Regions from separate parts of the Oceanobacillus longus genome, predicted to be linked through region 2. Evidence: riboswitches for the same ligand, from Rfam matches in the RefSeq annotation. Region 2 holds a riboswitch; each other region holds the start of a gene.
What was found. Region 2 has a riboswitch for S-adenosylmethionine ahead of ACFOUV_RS06525 (PLP-dependent aspartate aminotransferase family protein). Riboswitches for the same ligand answer to the same signal wherever they lie in the genome.

Region 1 (3,184 bases), on a different contig from region 2:
ACCGTCACTTCCCTGGAAGCAATCTGAACAGCAGGTGGAGCTGCTACGGCAATACCGTTGGTAGCAGTCTCCCCATTTGGAATAGATTCCGTTACCTGTATAGCTGCAAGATATCCACCAAGCCAATTTCTTTGTGCTTCCGTTAACGTTGGTAAAAGGACATTAAGATTTTCTGTTTGCTCTTGACTAAAAGGACTATTCATTACATTTAACTGCAAAGCTCTTCACCCCACATAATTTCATTTTTCCCATCCTAACTGTATGTCTATTAATTTAGGCATAAAGTATTGTATCCAAAGTTGTTTACTTGGTTTAAACTTTAAAAATTTTTCTTCTAAAAAGTGAATCTAATTAGAAGGATTTTCAGCTTGTATGAAGGCCACACTCCGTTTTATTGAATCCTGACCATCTTCCTGCACGTGAATCCGTAGAATCCGTTACTTTCGATGTACATGGGATACAACCAATACTCGGGTAACCCTGATCGTGCAATTCATTATATGGCAGGTTATTTTCCTTGATATAATCCCATACGTCATCCCAGGTCCAATGAATTAACGGGCAAACTTTGATCGACTTAAATTTTTCATCTTTATTAACAAAATCAGTTTTACTCCTTGATAGCGATTGTTCTCTTCGTAATCCAGAAATCCAAGCAGGTGCCCCACTTAGCGCTTCTTCAAGAGGCTTTATTTTTCGAATGTAACAACATTGATCAGGTTGGCGTTTCCACAGTGCCGAACCATGCTGATTAGCCTGTTCTTCCAGTGTCAAATCAGGTTTTTTTAGTTGAATGCGCAGTTCAGGATACTTTTCCTTTGCTTTATCAATTAAGTCATATGTTTCCTGAAAATGAAGATCTGTATCCAAAAATACAATCTCAGCATTCTTTTGTACTTTGGAAATTAAATCAACTAATACTACTCCTTCCGCACCAAAACTGCAGGCATAAACAATAGCGTCACCGTATGTTTCGTATGCCCATTGGAGAATTTTTGAAGCACCTTTTGTTTGGTCTGTCGGAATCCAGTCTTTATACGGGTCACCAGTAAAATCACTGTACGTAACCGAATAGTTATTCATACTTCATTCCTCCATTTATCGGTTAAATAAAAATAAACCCTCATTCTATATTATAAGAAGAGGATTTGCTAACTTTGCCTTTTAATAGGCTAGCTTTTTTTCTCTTCTTATCTTTCAGGTAATTCACCTGAAGGAGTTGGCACAGTATTAAATCCAACCTGTTGCCGAGGTTTCATAGGGCCCTTCCCTCCACCTCTCTGGATAAGAAATATTAACACAAGTAATTTGATATGAATTATCTGTATTGTATCTTTTAAAAGCATGAAAGTCAACAGTTGTTTTGTAAAATATTAATTAATTATAAATATTTAACTAATATAGGTTATCATCTTTACAAATCTTTTTAATACGAATGCAAACTAAAAGAAATCCCCACTAGGGAATCTCTTTTAGTTTGCATTACTTATCATATGAATCAATTCTTCCATGATGATTGGATATTCTTCAAAGGCGTTTTTGATATTCAGACGCTCCGTTCGTTTATGTGCATCGTGTCCATACGGTCCGACGTTTATAACAGGTGCATTTAGCTTCTGCATTTCTTTGAATGGTAAAATATAGCTGTCACCCCAGACCGGTGTGTTTTCTTCAAAAGCATTCCAGCCTTCTGCAGTACCGGAATAACTTACATAGCTGAGGTCACATATTCCATTTAAGTAATGAATCCGTTTTATAGGCAAGTTGAATTTTTCTTGTGCAATTTTCTTTACAAACGAAGTACACGATTCGATTAGTTCATTACCAGTGGAGTTGACAGCCGGATAGTATGGCGGTGCCAGCAATACAATAATTGCAGGAGCAAGTTCCTGACATTGAATCATTAGTTTATCGGTAATGCGCAGCGATTTTTCTCGATCATCCCAAGCTTCATTGTAATGAATATCTGCTTTAACATCACTTACATATTCCTTACCCAGTTTATTGGTCGCATAGGTTACTAAATCTTTATAACGAATCACTTTTACTTTTCCAATTGGTTCAACATGATGCCTCTTGCAAATTTGTTCATACGCTTCATTACACTTTTCTGCAGCCGTTTCCGCTACCTTCTCAAACAAATCAAAGGCCTCTGACGCACTCCGCTTCATAAGAAATATATTATACAAGGCAGACGAACGGTATGGAGTCTGTGTAGAATAATGCAACCGCAAATCCGTTTGCTGCAAGGTTACAGGAAGTGGTGTCGTCTCCCCGAGAACGGTTTCCTCAAATAAATCATTCCACTCCATCTCTCTTGTCATGAAAGAAGAAATATAAGGGGAAGTCATCCCACTGAGTGGCTCACCTGCATGTGTTTCTTTTCCATAAAATAAAGAAGCAGCAAGTAATTTTCCAATGGAACCTGTGTACATATAATGGGATATATCGGTAGGATCCTGACGAAAAGTAGGTTCACTGTTTAAAAATATTTTGTATGTGAATTGATGTTTTTCCTGAAGTTTCTCCAGAATAGGAACAGCAAAACGCATTCCCGCTGAGTTTACTTCTTCGTCAGGTACGGTTAATAACAGTAGATTAATTGGCCATTTTTCCACACTTGCCTTTTCAATGAGACTCATATGCATCACAAGCCCCATCTTCATATCCATTGTGCCACGTCCAAAAAGAAATTCTCCCGATTCTAAATCTTTTCGTACTTCTTCTTGAAACTCATCCTGTCTCTCCAATAATACTTTCGTAAGTTCCTCTGGTTGAGTAGCCAAAGGTTCCAAAACGCCATATTCCTCTGTATTCACCGTATCAAAATGACTTATTAGACAAATTGTCTCTTTAGCCTCAGGATGTTTATAAAATGCTGTTAAAAATTTTCGTCTCAAATCAGCATCATGGGTGGAAAGATAATCCGGGAACTGCTGGAAATACTCCAAATTCTGAAGCTTGGCACGTAACTTCGCAGGAAATTGTCTCTCCCCTTCTGATAATGTCATACTTTTCCAGCTTACAATTTCATCCAACAAGATCCGAAGCTTGTCTGGGCGATCCCATCTTAATTCTGCCATATAAATATCCCCCTTTTACAGTTACCTCTCTAAGAAGTCGATATTTATTAATTATAACAATAAATATTCTGAATATAAATATATTTTTATGAAGAGCGGAA
Region 2 (3,184 bases):
CTAATAATTCCTGATTGTTTGTATGCTCGGCAAAGATAATTTTCCCTTCTTTATTAATTAGTTGCTCAATAATAGTGGAAGGGAGTTCCTTGCTGTTTACCCATAATGCATCAATGGGGGACGGGTACGCTGTTAATTTCTCGTACGCTTCCTCCGAACCTTCTCCAATCTGGATAACCTTGAATCCTTGTTTTTCCAAAGTGAGTCTGGAAGCATGATCAATATCGATGCTTGCAATTACCTTTGGACGTAATCCGTTACTACGGTCAAATGGTGATGAAAGGAGCCATTTGATTGCCTCTGCTTCTTCTGACACGTTTGTTAAACCTGTTTGTCCCGTTGCATTGCCGATTGCCTGATCCAAATCTGCAAGTATGTCCTCAACAGCTTCGAGTCCAATGGATAGACGAACAAGTTCTTCCGTCACACCGCTTTTTTTCAATTCCTCAGCACTTAATTGTTGATGTGTTGTTGAGGCAGGGTGAATAATTAATGATTTTGCATCTCCAACATTGGCAACATGTGACCATAGCTTTACACTGTCAATCAACTTTCTGCCGGCATCACGACCACCTTTAATACCGAAAGTTATAATGGAACCATAGCCGAGTTTGAAATATTTCTGGGCAAGCTTATGAGAAGGATGTTCTGCCAGTCCAGGGAAACTAATCCATTCCACAGCAGGATGCTTCTGTAAATATTGTGCAACCTTTTGTGCATTTTCTGTGTGTCTTTCAATACGCAAGTGAAGTGTTTCGAGACCTTGTAAAAGTAGAAATGCGTTTTGTGGACTTAGGCAAGCTCCAATATCACGTAATAATTGAACACGTAATTTTGTAATAAAAGCAGCTGGGCCAAGATCTTTGTATTTCAATCCATTGTAGCTCTCATCAGGCTCTGTGAATCCCGGGAAACGTCCGTTATCCCAATTGAATCTTCCGCCGTCTACCACAATGCCACCAATCGTTGTCCCATGTCCTCCAATCCACTTTGTTGCAGAATGAACAACAATATCAGCGCCCCACGTAATTGGTTTTGCAATATATGGTGTGGCAAAGGTATTATCGATAATTAAAGGAATTCCGTGTGCATGGGCAATATCGGCAACCTTTTCTACATCAAATACATAAAGACTTGGATTCGTTATAATTTCTCCAAAAACAGCTTTTGTTTTATCAGTTATTGCTGCTTCAATTTCATCTGGATTGGTTCCATCAACAAATTTGACGTTTATTCCATAACGAGGAAGTGTCGTAGCAAATAGATTGTATGTACCGCCATATAGATTACTATCTGCAATAATTTCATCACCAGAGCCTGCAATATTCAAGATTGCCAGGGTAATTGCGGCCATCCCTGATGAAGTAGCTACAGCCCCTATGCCGTCTTCGAGTTGAGCTACTCGTTGTTCAAATGCATCCACTGTCGGATTCATTATTCTTGAATAAATATTTCCCGGCTCAGCTAATCCAAACAAATTTTGTGCGTGTTCTGTGTCCCGGAATACATAAGAAGTAGTTTGATAGATTGGAACTGCCCGTGAACCTGTTGTTGGATCTGGCTGCTGGCCTCCGTGAAGTAATACGGTTTCTGAATTTTGAACATGAAATTTTGTCATAAGTAATTCCTCCCATTTAATTAGTTTTCTTCATATCTGGAGGAAGAGGATAAGCAAAAAGCCCTCTTCCTAAGAAGAGGGCGTATGTACGAATCAGTCCTCCTCTTATCTTCCAGATCAATCGATGATCTGTAGGATTTAGCACCTTTAACAACAGACGAGTCTGCTCTATGGTTGCCGGGTTTCGCAGGGCCTATTCCCTCCACCACTCTCAATAAGAGATTGCTTTATTATATTAGTGTGAGTATATAATGTTTTCGAATAATTGTCAATAAGGTTTCTGAAAAATTAATATTTAACTCAACTTTCGCAGAGTGAAATGGACATATAAGTCTTGGTAGATTAGGAGGGTTGGATATATTTATACGCCAAAGCTATTTACGATTACTTTAATTACCTTTTCTATAAATTGCGACGTAACCTAGGTTTATCCTGGGAGATAAGTACTTCTGCTGCCGTCCGTGATCGCTCTGGGCGGATGCTTTCCGCGGGCACGGCCTCAGCCTCCTCGAGAAACCCACTCTCCGGGGTCTTCGGACACGTGCTATTGCCGCAGGAGTCACCGCCCGCCGCTCACCCGGACTGGTGAAGCTGTATAATGTGATGCTATTTCAGCTATTCGCAAGAAGTAATTGTCAGCAACCTTCTAACTAGCTATGGGAAATACACGGAGACTTCTGCGGGAGGAAGGCATAGGTGAGACTCTGAAATGCGTCAGCATGAAGAGGCTCACCAGCCGCCCGCGAAAAGCGCAGTGTATTTCCCAGAGCGATCGCCGAAGTTCCCTATTCTAGTTCTTAGTTTATCTCAACTCTGTGATGATTAAACGGCTATAAACAGTACGAAAACATCCTTTTTTTACCAAGGTTACCAAAGTGGTTATTAAAGATATTCTAGTTTACCCCAGTTAACTGTTGGAACCTATACAAGCTATTCCGATTTGGTCTGTCTCTTTGGTCTTTTGTAGACAGAGAACATATAGATGAACAATGCAGTCCATATAAGGATAAATGTAATTAAATGGGCCGTGGTGAACGTTTCATTGTAAAGAAATACACCTAAAATAAGCATCATGGTTGGTGTGATGTACTGCAGGAAACCTACCATTGCTAAAGGGATCTGTTTGGCTCCACTTGAAAAGAGTAATAAAGGAACAGCTGTTGCGATTCCAGCTCCAATTAAATATAGATTTGTAGCGGTAATAAATGGCTGAATCGTAAAGGAATTTACTGGAATTACCCATAAATAAATAAGGGCAACTGGAGCAACAATCATTGTTTCAATCGTTAAACCATATAAAGCACCAATATCAACCGTTTTTTTCAACAAGCCATACAATGCGAACGATGTGGCCAGCAGCAGAGATACCCATGGGAAAACACCATAGCTGAAAGTAAGGTAAAGCACACCAGCTGCAGCAAGGATAAAAGAAATGACCTGTCCTTTTGAGACGGACTCCTTTAAGATTATTATCCCAAGTAAAATACTGATTAAAGGATTAATATAATAGCCCAGACTTGCCTGTAGTACATGGCCACTGACAACTGCCCAAATAAATAAAAACCA
Region 3 (3,184 bases), on a different contig from region 2:
TACGAATAAATACCAGGAAGTTTCCATACCAAAATTCGAAGAGTCAGCAATCAGGTAAAACATAGCAATCAAATAAGCGATAACAGAAATTACTCGTATTCTTTTATCATACTTTTTATGTGTATCATTAACATAATGATTAGAGAACCATTTCTGACGTTCAACATTCAATAATTTCCTCATGATCCAATTAAAAATGAAAAGGATTAGTGAAAGAGTCCCTGTTAGGATAACTATTTTCAATATTAAATGATCGCCATTATCATAATAATACATACCCTACCCTCCCTTACTTCTATACTACCAAACTTTATTCGAATAAATAACTACTGTTTTGGCGAATGTTTACTTGCCAAAAAGCCACACAGCCTTTACAGGGTTGTGTGGCTTTCTATCATACGTTTTATTTCGTCATTGCTACTAATTCATCAATTTTGTCTGTTTTCTCCCATGGGAATAAGATATCAGTTCTGCCAAAATGTCCATAAGCAGCAGTTTCTTTGTATATTGGTTTACGCAAGTCAAGCATACGGATAATTCCTGCTGGTCGCAAATCGAATAATTTACGGACTGCATCTACAAGAACTTCCTCGCTAACCTTTCCTGTACCAAATGTGTTAATTGCAATGGACACAGGTTCTGCTACACCGATCGCGTACGCCAATTGAACTTCACATGACTTTGCAAGGCCAGCAGCTACAATATTTTTAGCAACATAACGTGCAGCATATGCAGCAGAACGGTCTACTTTTGTAGCGTCTTTCCCACTGAATGCTCCCCCACCATGGCGTGCATACCCGCCATATGTGTCAACAATAATCTTACGGCCCGTTAAGCCGACATCTCCTTGTGGTCCACCGATAACGAAGCGGCCAGTCGGATTAATAAAGTACTTCGTAGATTCATCAAGTAAGGCAGCAGGAACAACTTCACGAATAACATGTTCTATCATATCTTTTTCAATTTGTTCCGTAGTTGTATCCTGGTGATGTTGTGTAGAAATAACAATTGTATCAACTCGAACCGGTTGATCATTTTCATCATACTCTATAGTTACCTGTGTTTTTCCATCTGGACGTAAATAATCCAATACATTTTCTTTTCGGACATCTGCCAAACGTTTGGATAGTTTATGTGCCAGTGAAATAGGTAAAGGCATGTATTCTTCTGTTTCGTCACAGGCAAAACCGAACATTAATCCTTGGTCTCCTGCACCAATTGCATCAATCTCATCTTCACTCATTTTTCCTTGACGTGCTTCCAGTGCAGTATCAACTCCACCAGCAATATCCGCAGATTGTTCATCAATTGCAGTAAGTACGGCACATGTTTCATAGTCAAAGCCATATTTTGCACGTGTATAGCCAATTCCTTTGACTGTTTCTCGAACAATCGCTGGAATATCTACATAGGTGCTTGTGGAAATTTCACCTGCTACTAATACGAGACCAGTTGTAACAGTAGTTTCACATGCTACCCTTGCATTTGGATCTTTCTTTAAAATTTCATCCAGAACTGCATCGGATATTTGGTCTGCCATTTTATCCGGATGTCCCTCTGTTACGGATTCTGATGTAAATAAACGACGATTTGCAGCCATATGGCTAAACTCTCCTTTGTTATGTGTTACGGAACTCGATATCAATTTTCTCTTCTATATTATTCAAAGTACCTTCAAAAGGTAAAACAATTTTTATATGACCAGTTAAATATGTTTTCATTAAAAATAATTTTACTATCCTTAAAAACAAAAAAAGCCTTTCCTACAATGCATGAGGAAAGGGACTACAAGCTGGCCTTTCGCTCTTATTGTTCAAGGAAAAATCCTTGCATCAGGTTAGCACCTTTTCACCGTAGTGATGGTTGCTGGGCTTCATCGGGTCTGTCCCTCCACCAACTCTGAATAAGAGAGTATCCGTTCAAAATTAGATTACCGAAACAATGGTAAACTGTCAACTGTTTTAACGATGTAAGCGGAATCACATAAATTTCATAAATTCTTATTTAATTAGTATGGACTATTAATTTAAATGTGTTATACTAATAACCATATTAAGATAAATAATCTGAAAAGTTATTTCATTATAACATACAAAACCTTTAAAAAGGCAGGAGAATTCAATATGAAAACTGTGGAAAAGTCATTACTAAAAGAGCTTTACACCCATCAAAATATTCACCAAAACTTATCGGTGTCACAATTAGTTGAGAAGATCTTAAGCCGTAATGAAGGAAGTTTGACTTCAACTGGTGCAGTTTGTGCTTCAACTGGAACATATACTGGCCGTTCACCAAAGGATAAATTTATTGTGAACGATGAAGTTTCTAAGGATTTTATTGACTGGGGAAAAGTAAACCAACCTATTCGTGAAGAAGTATTTGATCTTTTGTACAGAAAAGTGATTGACTATTTAAATGGGAAAGAGGAAATTTATCAGTTTAAAGGTTTTGCAGGAGCCGATGAGAAATACCGTTTACCGATTCAGGTAATCAGTGAATACGCATGGCACAATCTATTTTCAAGACAGTTATTTATACCACCGACAGAAGAAGAACTAGATAATCATCAAGCTGATTTTACTGTTGTTTCTGCTCCTGACTTTAAAGCAGATCCAGCGATAGATGGTACGAATTCAGAAGCTTTCATATTGATTTCCTTCAAGAAACGCATCGTATTAATTGGGGGTACGGAATATGCGGGAGAAATCAAAAAATCAATCTTCTCTATCATGAACTACTTACTCCCACAACGTAATGTGCTATCCATGCATTGTTCTGCAAATGTCGGTGCTGAAGGTGATGTCGCATTATTCTTCGGTCTATCCGGTACTGGAAAAACAACATTGTCGGCAGATCCTTATCGTCGTTTAATTGGTGATGATGAACATGGTTGGAGTCCAAATGGCGTGTTTAATATTGAAGGCGGCTGTTATGCAAAATGTATCAATCTCTCTGAAGAAAAGGAACCGCAAATTTTTAATGCCATTCGCTATGGTTCTGTACTTGAAAACGTGATTTTGGATTCGGAATCACGTATTCCAGATTATGATGATATATCTCTAACTGAAAATACGCGCGCAGCATACCCGCTTGAAAATATTGATAATATCGTTATACCAAGTGTTGCAGGGCATCCGAATACAATCATTTTCCTGACAGCCGATGCTTCGGGTACATTGCCACC
Region 4 (3,184 bases), on a different contig from region 2:
TGTAACCGTAAGTCCTGAGATAAGGGCAGGCATGGATTCTGGTATAAGTACGCGTAAGATAATGGTGCTTGTCTTTGCTCCCATTGATTTTGCCGCCTCGACAACACCTTTATCCACTTCTTTGAGAGCAATCTCAACGAGTCTCCCATAAAATGGTGCCGAACCGATAATTAGGGCGGGCAATGCTGCATTTGGTCCGCGTATAGTTCCAATCAAAAAATCAGTAAAAGGAAATAACAATAAAATCAATATAATAAAAGGAATCGCCCGAAATATATTCACAAAGGCTGCTACGATTAAATTAACAACATTATTTTGCCAAATTCCATCTTTCGTTGTCAGATAGAGAAGTAGCCCTAAGATGAGACCTAAAATACATGTCCCAATCAATGCCAGAATTGTCATATAGAATGTTTCATAGGTAGCTACCCAAAAATCTTCTATATCGATATTCGGAAATAAATTAGTTAGCATCTCGGATAACCTCCACTTCTACTGAGGTTTCTTCCTGGATAAAGCTTACTGCCATATCAATTTCCTCAATTTCACCTTTCGCCTGGACAAATAATGTACCATATCCGCCAGCCTGGGTTTGTGTTATTTTCCCCTGCAATATATTCAAATCGATATCAAACTTTTTCGCCAATTCACTGATGAGGGCTTGATTTGTAGTTTCACCAAGAAAATGCAAGCGTAGAATTTTTCCCTCGTTACTATACGTATTGATCATATTCGATATATCATCATCTTCACTACTGGATCCCATAATTTGTTCCACAAACTTCTTTGTAACGGGCATTTTCGGATGCGTGAATACATCTAGGACTTGCCCTTGTTCCACGACTTTCCCTTGCTCCATGACAGCAACCTGATTACAGATTTTACGAATAACATGCATTTCGTGAGTGATCAGAATAATTGTCAAACCAAGCTTCTCATTTATATCCATCAATAAGTTCAATATGGAGTTGGTCGTTTCGGGATCTAATGCAGATGTTGCTTCATCACATAGCAATACTTTCGGATTGTTTGCAAGTGCACGCGCAATACCAACACGTTGTTTCTGTCCACCACTTAACTGGGATGGATATGCCTTTTCACGTCCACTAAGTCCGACGAGATCAATCAGCTCTTGTACTCGCAAAGAACGTTCCGCTTTGGATGCGCCTGCTATTTCCAATGGAAAGGCAATATTATCTTCGACTGTTTTTGACCAAAGCAGATTAAAGTGTTGGAAAATCATACCTATTTCCTGGCGTGCAAGCCGTAGCTGCTTCGTATTCAAAGCCGTAATCTCCTGGTTGTCGATGATAACTTTACCTGCAGTTGGTTCTTCCAGTCGGTTTAGCAGGCGTACGAACGTACTTTTACCAGCACCACTATATCCGATTACGCCATAAATTTCGCCTTCTTTTATATTAAGGGTCAAATCGTCAACAGCTGTTATATTTTTCTTATTTAGAGCAAAGATTTTACTTAAACCCTCAATTGAAATCACTATTTATCCTCCTAATGATTCACATTCAATCAACAAAAAACGTCTATCTGCTCGAGAACAGAAAGACGTAATAGATTACATAAAGTCTCACGTTCTCTCATCTGTCAAAGTGCTACTTTGCAGGAATTGGCACCTTTCAAATTTAAATTTGAAGGTTGCCGCGGGTTCAAAGGGCCAGTCCCTCCACCGCTCAAGATAAGAGATAGAAAATATTAAGTTTTGAATCAGTGAGACTATAGTAGCACGGTGAAATATTCATGTCAATATTAAATTTTTGTATCTTTCTGTTATCCTTAGCTTTTCGCAAACAACTCAGGCTTATACTTTATTAAATAACTATAGATATTGCCTGTTGATTGGAAGGCATAGATTTTCTCCTTTATTTGGCTGTCTTCCTTAATTAACAGGCATGGGACACTTTCTATTTTATTCTCAATCATAAATTCGGGGTTCAAAGACGCATTCATTTCAAAAAATATTTTTTCCTGATGAACCGCTTCAATTTTTTCAAGCATTGCACGTGCAACACTGCATGTTCCACAAAATGGAGTATAAATATAGAGCAACATTCGTTCTTGTTTAAGCGTTTCTTCTGTAATAGTTTGCACCTTTTACCACCTTATACCTTTGCATTAAAATAAAAATATGGGATGGACAGAAAAATGTTTGCTGAGTAAAGCACTCGCAAGAATCTTCTCAGGTGTGGCAGCTACTTCGCGGTATTCACTGCTAACATAAATGTGTTCCGCATGTGGCAGTTCGCGAGCAAGTTGTTTCCGTAATTTTATCCCCGATTTATCCTCATCTACCAGTATAAAAACATCCTTCTCATCCAGTTCATATGTTTCCAGTAATTCATCAAATTTCTCCACACCAAGTGTACCATTCGTACAAATAATCGTAACATTGTCGTTGATGATCTTTGCAATCTGCCGTTTGTCTGTCAGCCCTTCGACAATAATTACTTTCTCTGGTTCAGTAGTTATCATCACATAGCACTCCTTATGCAAGCAAGAAAGATGCTTATTTACATACATTATATGATAAAACGAAGGCTGACTATACACAATTGTGTGCTTTAGTCAGCCTAAGGAGCATTATTCTTCTGTTAATTCTTTGTATTGATCAGGTGAAAGTAGTTCATCAAGCTCAGATTCATTAGACAGTTCCACTACAACCATCCATGCTTTCTCGTATGGTGATTCATTTACGAACTCTGGGCTGTCATCCAACTCTTCATTTACTTCAACTACTTTGCCACTTATTGGAGCATACAATTCAGAAACTGTCTTAACAGATTCAACACTACCAAAAGGCTCATCAACGGTTAGCTCGTCACCAACTTCAGGTAATTCCACAAAAACGATATCGCCAAGTTCGTCCTGAGCAAATGCCGTAATACCGATTCGTACATTTCCATTCTCTTTTTTAATCCATTCGTGTTCTTTTGAATACAATAATTCCTCTGGTAAGCTCATTCTTATCCCTCCAATAATTAATTCCAATCTAACTATACAATTTAATGTTCTCTTTTTCTAGTCCCTGTAATACTTATTTCCAAGTTTCCTGGAATGTTTCTTCTTTGAAACCGACTGTAACAATCTCGCCATCTGTTACAATGGGCCGCTTAATCAGCATTCCATCAGATGCCAATATTTCCGCCATTTCTTCTGTGCTTGCATCCTT

Region 1: linked by a shared signal. The riboswitch ahead of ACFOUV_RS11020 (phosphoadenylyl-sulfate reductase) and the one ahead of ACFOUV_RS06525 (PLP-dependent aspartate aminotransferase family protein) in region 2 are both predicted to bind S-adenosylmethionine.
Region 3: linked by a shared signal. The riboswitch ahead of metK (methionine adenosyltransferase) and the one ahead of ACFOUV_RS06525 (PLP-dependent aspartate aminotransferase family protein) in region 2 are both predicted to bind S-adenosylmethionine.
Region 4: linked by a shared signal. The riboswitch ahead of ACFOUV_RS08055 (methionine ABC transporter ATP-binding protein) and the one ahead of ACFOUV_RS06525 (PLP-dependent aspartate aminotransferase family protein) in region 2 are both predicted to bind S-adenosylmethionine.

Annotation. Positions count from the first base shown of each region.
Region 1 is NZ_JBHSAO010000008.1:72,657-75,840, forward strand. Features, by position in the region: gene ACFOUV_RS11015 (assimilatory sulfite reductase (NADPH) flavoprotein subunit) at 1-218, opposite strand, end outside; gene ACFOUV_RS11020 (phosphoadenylyl-sulfate reductase) at 364-1,083, opposite strand; SAM riboswitch class I at 1,188-1,291, opposite strand; gene ACFOUV_RS11025 (M20/M25/M40 family metallo-hydrolase) at 1,473-3,083, opposite strand.
Region 2 is NZ_JBHSAO010000003.1:133,416-136,599, forward strand. Features, by position in the region: gene ACFOUV_RS06525 (PLP-dependent aspartate aminotransferase family protein) at 1-1,618, opposite strand, end outside; SAM riboswitch class I at 1,721-1,839, opposite strand; gene rarD (EamA family transporter RarD) at 2,549-3,184, opposite strand, start outside.
Region 3 is NZ_JBHSAO010000006.1:12,821-16,004, forward strand. Features, by position in the region: gene ACFOUV_RS07720 (DUF4181 domain-containing protein) at 1-276, opposite strand, end outside; gene metK (methionine adenosyltransferase) at 404-1,600, opposite strand; SAM riboswitch class I at 1,804-1,910, opposite strand; gene pckA (phosphoenolpyruvate carboxykinase (ATP)) at 2,124-3,184, shown strand, end outside.
Region 4 is NZ_JBHSAO010000006.1:79,932-83,115, forward strand. Features, by position in the region: gene ACFOUV_RS08050 (methionine ABC transporter permease) at 1-474, opposite strand, end outside; gene ACFOUV_RS08055 (methionine ABC transporter ATP-binding protein) at 464-1,498, opposite strand; SAM riboswitch class I at 1,593-1,700, opposite strand; gene ACFOUV_RS08060 (thioredoxin family protein) at 1,792-2,106, opposite strand; gene ACFOUV_RS08065 (toprim domain-containing protein) at 2,131-2,487, opposite strand; gene gcvH (glycine cleavage system protein GcvH) at 2,596-2,976, opposite strand; gene ACFOUV_RS08075 (arsenate reductase family protein) at 3,050-3,184, opposite strand, start outside.